Regions from separate parts of the Pseudobacillus sp. FSL P4-0506 genome, predicted to be linked through region 2. Evidence: predicted binding sites of a transcription regulator. Region 2 holds the regulator's gene; each other region holds the start of a gene.

Region 1 (3,284 bases), 3.5 Mb from region 2:
GTTCAGGGTTATGTTCCCGCAGCGAAACAAACACAAGGAAGCTGGCCACAATTGTCGGCGGGCTCCACAGCAAGGCAAATTTACGCAAGATCGTCCGTGCCCCTCTATCATCTGCCCGGTCTGCATAATAAGTTAAAAAGGCAGCACTAATGAATAAAACAGAAACGATAGACAAGATTACTACACTCCAGGAATAGGGACTTGCAAACAATTCTTTTGCCAAAAAAGTAACCTTATCCCCTTCTACTTTTAAAAAGCCCCCTTCAGAAATGGTTAAAGCCGTTGAGAGTGAGGCAGGAATTAACAGCCCTGTCGCTCCGTATAAGAATAAATAAGCCGTACTGCTCCTGGAGCCATAATTATTGAATGCATAAAACGATCCACGGATTGCTAACAAAATAATCGCTATGCTGCCGGGGATCAGCAAGGCTGTTCCAAAATAATAAGCCGTGCTTGGGAAAAAACCTACGATCCCGACAAAGAAAAAGACAAAAAAGACATTCGTTACCTCCCATACGGGCGATAAGTATCTGGAAATTAAATCATTAATCAAGTGATCTTTTTTCGTTATTTTTCCATAATAAGCGAAAAAGCCGGCACCGAAATCGATGGACGCAACGATCAAATAACCGTATAAAAATGTCCATAGAACAGTAATACCAAGAAGTTCTAAATTCATGGCTCTCATCCTCCTCTAACTGATCAAAGGTTTGGGAAACGCTGTTCCAACTCGGCTTCTGCCGGTGTATGTTTAAACATACGAATTAACACAAAGACACAAATAACTCCGAGCACCAAATAAAGAAGAGCAAATAGGATAAACGTGAGCCCCACCCCATCGCCTGTCGTCGCAGCTTCTGACACCTTCATATATCCGTTTAATATCCATGGCTGACGCCCTACCTCCGCGTAAATCCAGCCAAATTCAATTGCCAGCATAGAGAGTGGCCCACCGGCTGTAACCAACCATAACAGCGGTTTATTCAGTTCATTAAACCGTTTAATTCTATCCATCAATATATATACGCCAGAAACCCCCAGGACAAAAAAGCCGATTGAAACCATAAGGTCAAACATATAGTGCACCCATAACGGCGGACGTTCATCTTCTGGAAACTCATTCAACCCGATTACTTTCGTGTCAAATGAGCTGCCGGCTAAAAAGCTTAAAAACCCTGGAAGGCGAATCTCATTCTTTATTTCGTTGTTTTCATCGAGTGTGCCAAACAAAATAAGATCGGCGCCTCTCTCTGTCTCAAAGTGCCATTCTGCAGCCGCCAGTTTCTCAGGTTGCTCTTCAGCTAAGAATTTCGCCGATACATCTCCAGCAAGCGCTGTAAGTATAGAAAAGATAAATGTACAAATAAGTGTTAAACGTAAAGCCTTTCTCTCATACTGTCCTCTTTTCCCTTTAATAATCGCAACAGCCGCGATAGCTGCCAGCACAGCAGCAGCCGTCATATAAGAAGTCGTTAATACATGGAAGACCTTGGAAGGAGTAGCCGGGTTTAACATGGCAGCGATCGGATCAATATTAACGGCTTTTCCATCCTCAAGTTCAAATCCCTGAGGTGTGTTCATAAATGCATTAACGGTGGTAATAAACAAAGCTGAAGCGGAAGATCCAATCATAACTGGAATGGTTAATACCCAATGTGTCATTCTGTTTTTGAATCGATCCCATGTGTATAAGTAAATCCCTAAGAAGATAGCTTCAAAGAAAAAGGCAAATGTCTCCATAAATAAAGGCAGCGCAATCACTTGCCCGGCTACCTCCATAAAACTCGGCCAAAGAAGCGACAATTGTAATCCAATCGCTGTTCCTGTTACAACACCAACAGCCACTGTAATGGTAAATCCCCGAGCCCAACGTCTTGCCAACAGTAGATAATAGGGGTCATTTCTTTTAATTCCAATAAATTCGGCAATAGCAATCATTACAGGAACCCCTACACCAATTGTGGCAAAAATAATATGAAATGCTAATGTCATTGAGGTCAGCATCCGGCTGAGCATGACACTATCCAGTTCCATTAAGAGACCTCCTTATTTTTACACTATTGAATTTATTTTACCTCTTCTTTTCATTCTAAACACCGGGCACAAGAAAATGAAGGAATCTTACCAAAGATTTTGTGATTTTTTTCACAAATTTATATAAATAAAAACCAGCTCATCAGCTGGTTCGTTTTTTATTGTGCATTTTTCTCTGTTTCATCTAATACGCGATTCACACGCTTTTCCAGCATTTTCATGCCGCTTCCTCCGGCTTGGAAATGGCGGAGATTGCCGTCTTTATCAAACACATAATAAGCAGGAACATATTGGTTTTCAAATGCTTCTGTTAATTTATGCTCACTGTCTACAAAAATCGGCTGTGTAATTCCATGCTCTTCTGCTACAGATTTAATTTCTTCAAGGTTAAGATCATCTTCAGAGCGGGGCATATGTACAGCCACGACATTCAGTTTGTCGCTGTATTCATCGCGGAATTCATTTACTTTTGGCATTGCTTCTTTACATAGATGACAACTGATAGACCAAAAGTGGATAAGTGTTGGTTTTTCACCAACCAATTCATCTTTTGTCACTTCGCCATTCAACCAGGCAGTTGCACCGTTTAATTCCGGCATTGGTTCTCTTAATTTCATTTAAATAGCCTCCCTCTTATTTCTAAAAAAGACCTAACGAATAAGTTAGGCCTTTTTGTTTGTTACGCTCAGTTATTTCTCTGTAAAAGATCTTACAGAGTTTTTTGACCTGGCTTCCAGTTTGCAGGGCAGAGTCCGCCTGTTTGAAGCGCTTGAAGCACACGAAGAGTTTCATCTACATCGCGGCCGATGTTATTGTGGTTTACTACTTGGTATTGAAGTTCGCCTTCTGGATTGATGATGAATAACCCGCGAAGTGCTACGCCTTCTTCTTCAATTAATACGCCATATTCACGGGATACTGTGTGGTTTGTATCAGCAGCAAGTGGATATTTCAGATCGCCAAGACCATTGTCTTTACGGTCTGTATTAATCCATGCTAAGTGAGTATGAATTGTATCAGTAGAAACACCAATTACTTCTGCATCCAAATCTTCGAACTCATCATAGCGGTCAGATACAGCAGTGATTTCTGTTGGACATACGAAAGTAAAGTCCATTGGGTAGAAGAATAATACTGTCCACTTGTCATTTTTCATGTTTTCTTCAAGACTTACTTTTCCAAACTCCTTATTAGCCAATACTGCGTCCATTTCGAAACGTGGAGCTTGTTTTCCTACCATGCGTTCTGCC
Region 2 (3,284 bases):
GGACAGCCTTATTTTATTCTGCATTTTCCGCTTCCAGTTCGGCCTGCAATGTTTTTTTATAGCTAATCTTTGAGATCCAAATGCTGATCTCATAAAGAATAACTAATGGAATCATCACGATAATCTGTGATATCACATCCGGCGGCGTAATAAGCCCTGCTACCACTAGCAGAACAAAGTAAGCATAGCGGCGAATTTGCGCAAGAAACATAGGTGTAATAATCCCCAGCCTTGTCAAAAACATTGTAACAACCGGCAGCTGAAACAAGATGCCGAATGGAAGTGTAATTTGAAATAAGAATTGAAAATACTCGTTAATGCCAATAACCTGCTCAATTTGCAAGTTTCCGGATAACTTCATCATGAAATGAATGATATACGGAAATAAAATAAAATAAGAAAAAGCAATTCCGGCGAGAAATAGCAGCAAGGATAACGGGATGTAGCTAAGCGTTACCTTTCTCTCTTTCTCAAGCAGTCCTGGGCTTACGAATGCCCACAACTGATAAAGAATCATAGGGCTAGTCAATACAAAAGCGATGACAAAAGCCATTTGAAAATAAATCTTTATAGGATCTGTCACACGGAAAGCGTTCATTGTTAATTCCTGCGCTTCGTCCGCATGCTGCAAATAGCGGATAATCGGCTCAGCCAGAAACAAACCGGCAATCATAGTGAGGAATAAGAAAGCGATTACTATAATGAGCCGTTTCCGCAACTCGCCAATGTGTTCATATATTGTCATGTCTTGTCGACTCATTGTCATTCATCCTAACCTTACTGAGGATCCTTCTTATCCTCTGGTTTATCGTCGTCCGCCAGCCCTTTCGTGGCATTCTTAAATTCTTTCAACGTGTCGCCTGCCGCGCGTCCAAGCTCAGGGAGTTTTTTCGGTCCGAAGATTAATATTGCTGCTCCAGCAATCAATATAATACTGCCTACACTTAATCCCATTTATGCAGCACCTCCTTTCCTCCATCATAACCGATTTTTCGGCATAATTCTATTCCGACTTTTCTTCCGAGACATCCGGATAATTCTTTAAAAAATAAACTAACGATTGCAGTTCAACAGCCAGATCAATGTGATGCACTCGAATCATTGGAGGAACGTTCAGTCTCGCAGGTGTGAAATTCAAGATGCCTTTAATATTGCATTCCACAAGACGGTCTGTAATGCCTTGGGCCACAGTAGAAGGAACCGTCAAAATAGCTACTGGTACCTCCTTTGATTGTAGTTTCTCTTCCAGATTATCCAGATGATAAATTGGAACATCCCCAATCGTCTTGCCTACTTTTCCCTCATCTACATCGAAGGCTATTTGTATTTTCGTATTGTTATTCTTCATAAAGTTATAATTCAAAAAAGCGGTTCCTAAATTTCCTACCCCAATAAGAGCTACATTTGTTATTTCATCTTGATCAAGTGTTTTGCGAAAGAACGACAATAAATAGCTGACATTATAGCCGTATCCCTTCTTACCAAGTGCTCCAAAATAAGAAAAATCGCGGCGAATCGTCGCCGAATCTACTTTTACTGCTTCGCTTAATTCTGCCGATGAGACCCGCTGCTTGCCAGAAGAATGCAAGTTTTGGATAAATCTGTAATACAATGGCAGACGCTTGGCCGTCGCCTGCGGAATCCTTAATGGATCATGGTTCATATTTATACCCCCAGCGCTTGCTGTTTCCAAACTGATAACCTTTCGATTCAATCACTCCTTCCATCATACAATATTTTGCACGGCTTGTCTTTCAACTTTATTTCCTTTCTATCGCCCAGAAAGGGTGAAAGAGAATTGCCCAGGCCTATAGAATCAGCTACACTAATAAGTAGAAAACTGAGGTGAGAAGAATGATTTTACTGCAAGTACAACAGCTTACAAAATACTTCGGCGCAGAGCTCATTTTGTCGAATATTAAACTTGAAGTACAAACAAGAGACCGGATCGCTCTAGTTGGTAGAAACGGAGCAGGAAAATCCACTCTTTTAAAAATAATCGCCGGTATCCTCTCTTATGATTCCGGAAATATCTTAAAGCCGAAAGATGCGACAATCGGCTATCTTGCTCAAAACACCGGGCTGGAATCTGATTTATCAATCATGGATGAAATGCTTTCCGTCTTCTCGCATTTGCGCAGCATGGAAAAGCAGCTGCGGCATCTGGAAGAGCGAATGGCGGATCCCGCTGTTTACGGAGATGCCAGCCAATATGAAAGAGTCACCAAGGAATATGATTTGCTGCAAAATGAATTTAAAGAGTCCGGCGGCTATCAGTTCGAAGCAGATATCCGTTCGGTTTTGCATGGCTTGAACTTTCATGATTTTGACTATGAAACGAAAATCTCTACTTTAAGTGGCGGCCAAAAAACGAGGCTCGCACTGGGAAAGCTATTATTGACAAAACCCGACATTCTTATTTTGGACGAGCCGACGAACCATTTAGACATTGATACACTTTCCTGGCTGGAACAATATTTGCAGGGCTACAACGGCGCTATTTTGATCGTGTCCCATGACCGTTACTTCCTTGATAAAGTTGTAAACCAAGTATACGAAATCTCTCGGCAGCACATTAAAAAATTTCATGGGAATTACAGTAACTATTTAGAACAGAAGGCCGAACAATACGAAAAAGATATGAAGCTGTTTGAAAAGCAACAGGAGCAGGTAGCGAAGCTGGAAGACTTCATCCAGCGCAATATTGCCCGGGCTTCGACAACAAAAAGAGCCCAAAGCCGCCGCAAGCAGCTTGAACGGATGGAACGGATGGAACGTCCGGATGGCGATGAAAAATCGGCCAATATCATGTTTCAAATTGAAAAACAGAGCGGCAATGAAGTGTTAAAAGTAAACAATCTTGCTATTGGTTATGATGAAGAAAGAGTTGCCCAAAATCTCAATCTGTATATACAACGTGAAGAGAGCACGGCACTCGTCGGACCAAACGGTGCTGGTAAATCTACTTTTCTCAAAACAATTGTGGATAAACTGCGGCCATTAGCTGGAGAATTTTCTCTCGGTACTAACGTATTCATTGGCTATTATGATCAGGAACAGGCCAACTTAACTTCTAATAAAACCGTATTAAACGAATTATGGGATGACTACCCTTCCAGTGATGAGAAAGAAATACGTACAGTGCTCGGCAACTTCCTCTTTTCAGGAGATGACGTTCTAAAGCCGGTTCATGCATTAAGCGGTGGCGAAAAAGCACGGCTGGCTCTTGCCAAGCTCATGATGCAAAAAGCTAATTTTCTTATTTTGGACGAGCCAACCAACCA
Region 3 (3,284 bases), 2.7 Mb from region 2:
TTCCGACAGATTCACTAAATTCGTTGCCTGCCAGCGGGAAATATGAAGTCCATCCAGCGTCAGGAGAACCCCCGACAACGAAAGAGATGTTAAATAACATTGCACCCATAAAGAATAACCAGAAACTTACAGCATTCAAACGTGGAAACGCTACGTCACGCGCTCCAATTTGTAATGGTACAACAAAGTTCATGAAACCGATAATGAATGGCATCGCCATAAAGAGGATCATAACGACCCCGTGTGTTGTGAATATTTCATTATAATGCTGAGCATCCAGCAGCTTGCTTTCAGGAGTAGCCAGCTGGGCACGCATCATGATCGCATCTACGCCGCCGCGGAATAACATCAGTAAAGCGGAAAGCAGATACATAATACCGATTCGTTTATGATCTACTGTTGTTAACCATTCGCGCCACAGATATCCCCATTTTTTAAAATAAGTTAAGCCGGCAACGATCGCAACACTTGTAAGAACAATGGCAACCATTGAGGCATAAATCGCAGGACTTGCATGCGGTATGGCAAATCGACTAAAGAAATCCATACGTTTGTGACTCCTTTCAGGAATAAATTGCTTATCGTATAAGGCTTAGTTGATTGATTAAATGATTACTAACCTTAGTGGTGCATGCCTTCATGCTCTGAAGACATATCCATATCATCCATGTTTTCATGCTCTGAATGTTCATCCGATTTTTCAGATTCATCAGAGGAGCTATGGTGATGTTCAGGAGGCGGTGAAAAACCTAAGTGAGTGCCAGTAAAAGTAGATTTTCCAAGGTGCCCCGGCTCTAGTAAATCATTAAATTTTTCTTCTGTAAGAGGCTTAGCTGTTTCCTTTACTTCTTTTACCCAATCATCGAATTCATCTTGAGGCATGGCTTTGACATCAAATGTATTTTCAGCAAAGCCTTTACCGCTGAAGTTTGCATTTCGACCCATATATTCTCCTGGCACGTCAGCCGCTAGGTGCAAGGTGGTAATCATATCACTCATTGCATACTTTTGGCCTCCAAGTTGTGGAATCCAGAAGCTAGTGATTGGTCCGTAAGAGTAAAGTTTAAATTCAAGCGGACGGTCTGTAGGAACATACAGATAATTAACTGTCTCAATGCCTTCTTCCGGATAGCTGAAATGCCACTTCCAGTTAGAGGAGGAAGCATAAACAACTAACGGTTCTTTATTTCCGTATCCTTCCGGCTTTGCCTCCACTTTATAGTTACTTTGAACAGAGACAAAGGAGAGAAACGCAACGATTATAATCGGAATCCCTACACAAATGGCTTCAACAATAGCATTCCCTTCAATGTGAGGCGGCTCATAATTTTCAGGTTGTTTTGAAGCACGATATTTGATTAACATAAATGCTAATAGAGCGAAAACAACAATGACAATGATCGACATAATTCCAATCGATAACAGAATGTCTTTAGCTTGTGTTTCAGCTTGAGGTCCTTTAGGGTCTAAGACCAGTAATCGATTATCGCAACCGGCAAGCACAGTAGCAATAGTAAAAAGTACAGATAATACGACCCATTTGAATTTCATAAATGTAACCCCTTTCCTGTAGAAATTTGAAAGCATCGCAGAATTACAGATTGTGAACAAAATGTGAAAAAATTCACAAGAAATTTCAATAAGTTCAACACATATTTCCTGACTGCTTCATCTGCTTTTATATTAGTACCGTTAACCTAAAAAAACAATTGTTATTCGCCCATGTCACAAAATGTTCATTCTCCTTGTGGAAAATTAGGGGAGTGCAGGTTGTTTTTCAATTAATTGTAAAAAAAATCTATGGTAATTATATAAAAAGAAAAATATTTTGAAATAATAAACTAATTCCATACTTATGCTCGATTCTTTTGTTCACTACATACATAAAATGGCTGGGGCAATGGTATAGTTAAACTGATACTGTTTTTTGTATTTTCAGATTATAATAAAGAAAAAGAAAGTAGGGAGAGGCATGACAAATATTCAAACTCCATCAACAGATCTTGAAATTGCCATGAAAGCTAAAATGCATCCCATCGAGGACATTGCCCAAAATGCAGGCATCCCAGATGAAGCAATTGAACCCTATGGAAGATATAAAGCAAAAATAGATGTTTCTAAATTGCCGAAAAGAACGCAAAATGGAAAAGTCGTTTTAGTGACAGCGATTAGTCCCACACCAGCAGGAGAAGGGAAGTCAACAGTTACAGTGGGGTTGGCAGATTCTTTGTCTCACTTAGGGGAGAAAGCAATGATCGCTCTCCGTGAACCTTCTCTTGGCCCGGTCATGGGAATCAAAGGGGGAGCGACTGGCGGTGGGTATTCGCAAGTGCTGCCAATGGAGGAGATTAACCTTCATTTTAACGGCGATCTTCACGCGATTACAGCAGCTAACAATGCTCTTAGTGCTCTGATCGACAATCATCTTCACCAGGGAAACGCACAGCAAATCGATCCGCGGAGAATTACATGGAAACGAGTACTTGATCTGAACGATCGGGCACTGCGCAACGTGACAATCGGGTTAGGCGGACCCACTCATGGAGTGCCGCGGGAGGATGGTTTTGATATTACGGTTGCTTCTGAGATCATGGCGATTTTTTGCTTGGCAACTGATTTGGCAGACCTGAAGGAGCGGCTGGCACGCATCGTTATCGGTTATACATATGACAAGAAACCTGTGACAGTTCGGAATTTGGGTGTAGAGGGCGCGCTGACTGTCTTGCTTAAAGAAGCATTTAAACCGAACCTCGTTCAAACAATTGAGGGGACACCAGCTCTTATTCATGGCGGGCCTTTTGCGAATATTGCCCACGGCTGCAACTCTCTTACAGCGACTAACACTGCACGGCAGCTGGCTAATATTGTTGTGACCGAAGCGGGATTTGGTGCAGACTTAGGGGCAGAGAAATTTATGCATATTAAATGCCGGCAAGGAAAATTCTCACCGGATGCGGTTGTGATTGTGGCAACCGTGCGGGCTTTAAAAATGCACGGCGGCGTTCCGAAGCAGCAATTAAAGGAGGAAGATGTGAAAGCCGTACGAGCAGGCATTCCAAATTTAGAGAAGCACATTGATACCATTCGCCGCTTTGGGATCGAGCCAGTTGTTGCAGTCAATCGTTTTATTTCTGATACACAGGAGGAAATCAACGAAATTCTTAACTGGTGTCAAGCAAATAATATTGCTGCAGCGATAGCGGATGTATGGGAAAAAGGGGGACAAGGCGGATTGGAGCTGGCAGGCCTTGTTCTGAAACAATTGGACAAACCAGCTCACTTCA

Evidence for each region. Region 2 encodes Rex, which represses fermentation and respiration genes when NADH is low (regulators of the CRP and FNR family bind a similar motif). Its sites were predicted from a motif close to TTGTGAAATATTTCACAA; they were not measured.
Region 1: the regulator Rex is predicted to act here: its motif matches at 2,134-2,151, upstream of MKZ02_RS17755 (cytochrome ubiquinol oxidase subunit I).
Region 3: the regulator Rex is predicted to act here: its motif matches at 1,613-1,630, upstream of qoxA (cytochrome aa3 quinol oxidase subunit II).

The regions. Positions count from the first base shown of each region.
Region 1 covers NZ_JBBOOI010000001.1:3,588,706-3,591,989, forward strand. Annotated here, with positions in the region: gene MKZ02_RS17750 (cytochrome d ubiquinol oxidase subunit II) at 1-679, opposite strand, end outside; gene MKZ02_RS17755 (cytochrome ubiquinol oxidase subunit I) at 703-2,034, opposite strand; gene MKZ02_RS17760 (TlpA family protein disulfide reductase) at 2,193-2,651, opposite strand; gene ahpA (biofilm-specific peroxidase AhpA) at 2,744-3,284, opposite strand, start outside.
Region 2 covers NZ_JBBOOI010000001.1:97,144-100,427, forward strand. Annotated here, with positions in the region: gene tatC (twin-arginine translocase subunit TatC) at 14-760, opposite strand; gene MKZ02_RS00425 (twin-arginine translocase TatA/TatE family subunit) at 778-954, opposite strand; gene MKZ02_RS00430 (redox-sensing transcriptional repressor Rex) at 1,004-1,663, opposite strand; gene MKZ02_RS00435 (ABC-F family ATP-binding cassette domain-containing protein) at 1,855-3,284, shown strand, end outside.
Region 3 covers NZ_JBBOOI010000001.1:2,813,283-2,816,566, forward strand. Annotated here, with positions in the region: gene qoxB (cytochrome aa3 quinol oxidase subunit I) at 1-547, opposite strand, end outside; gene qoxA (cytochrome aa3 quinol oxidase subunit II) at 622-1,551, opposite strand; gene MKZ02_RS14170 (formate--tetrahydrofolate ligase) at 1,973-3,284, shown strand, end outside.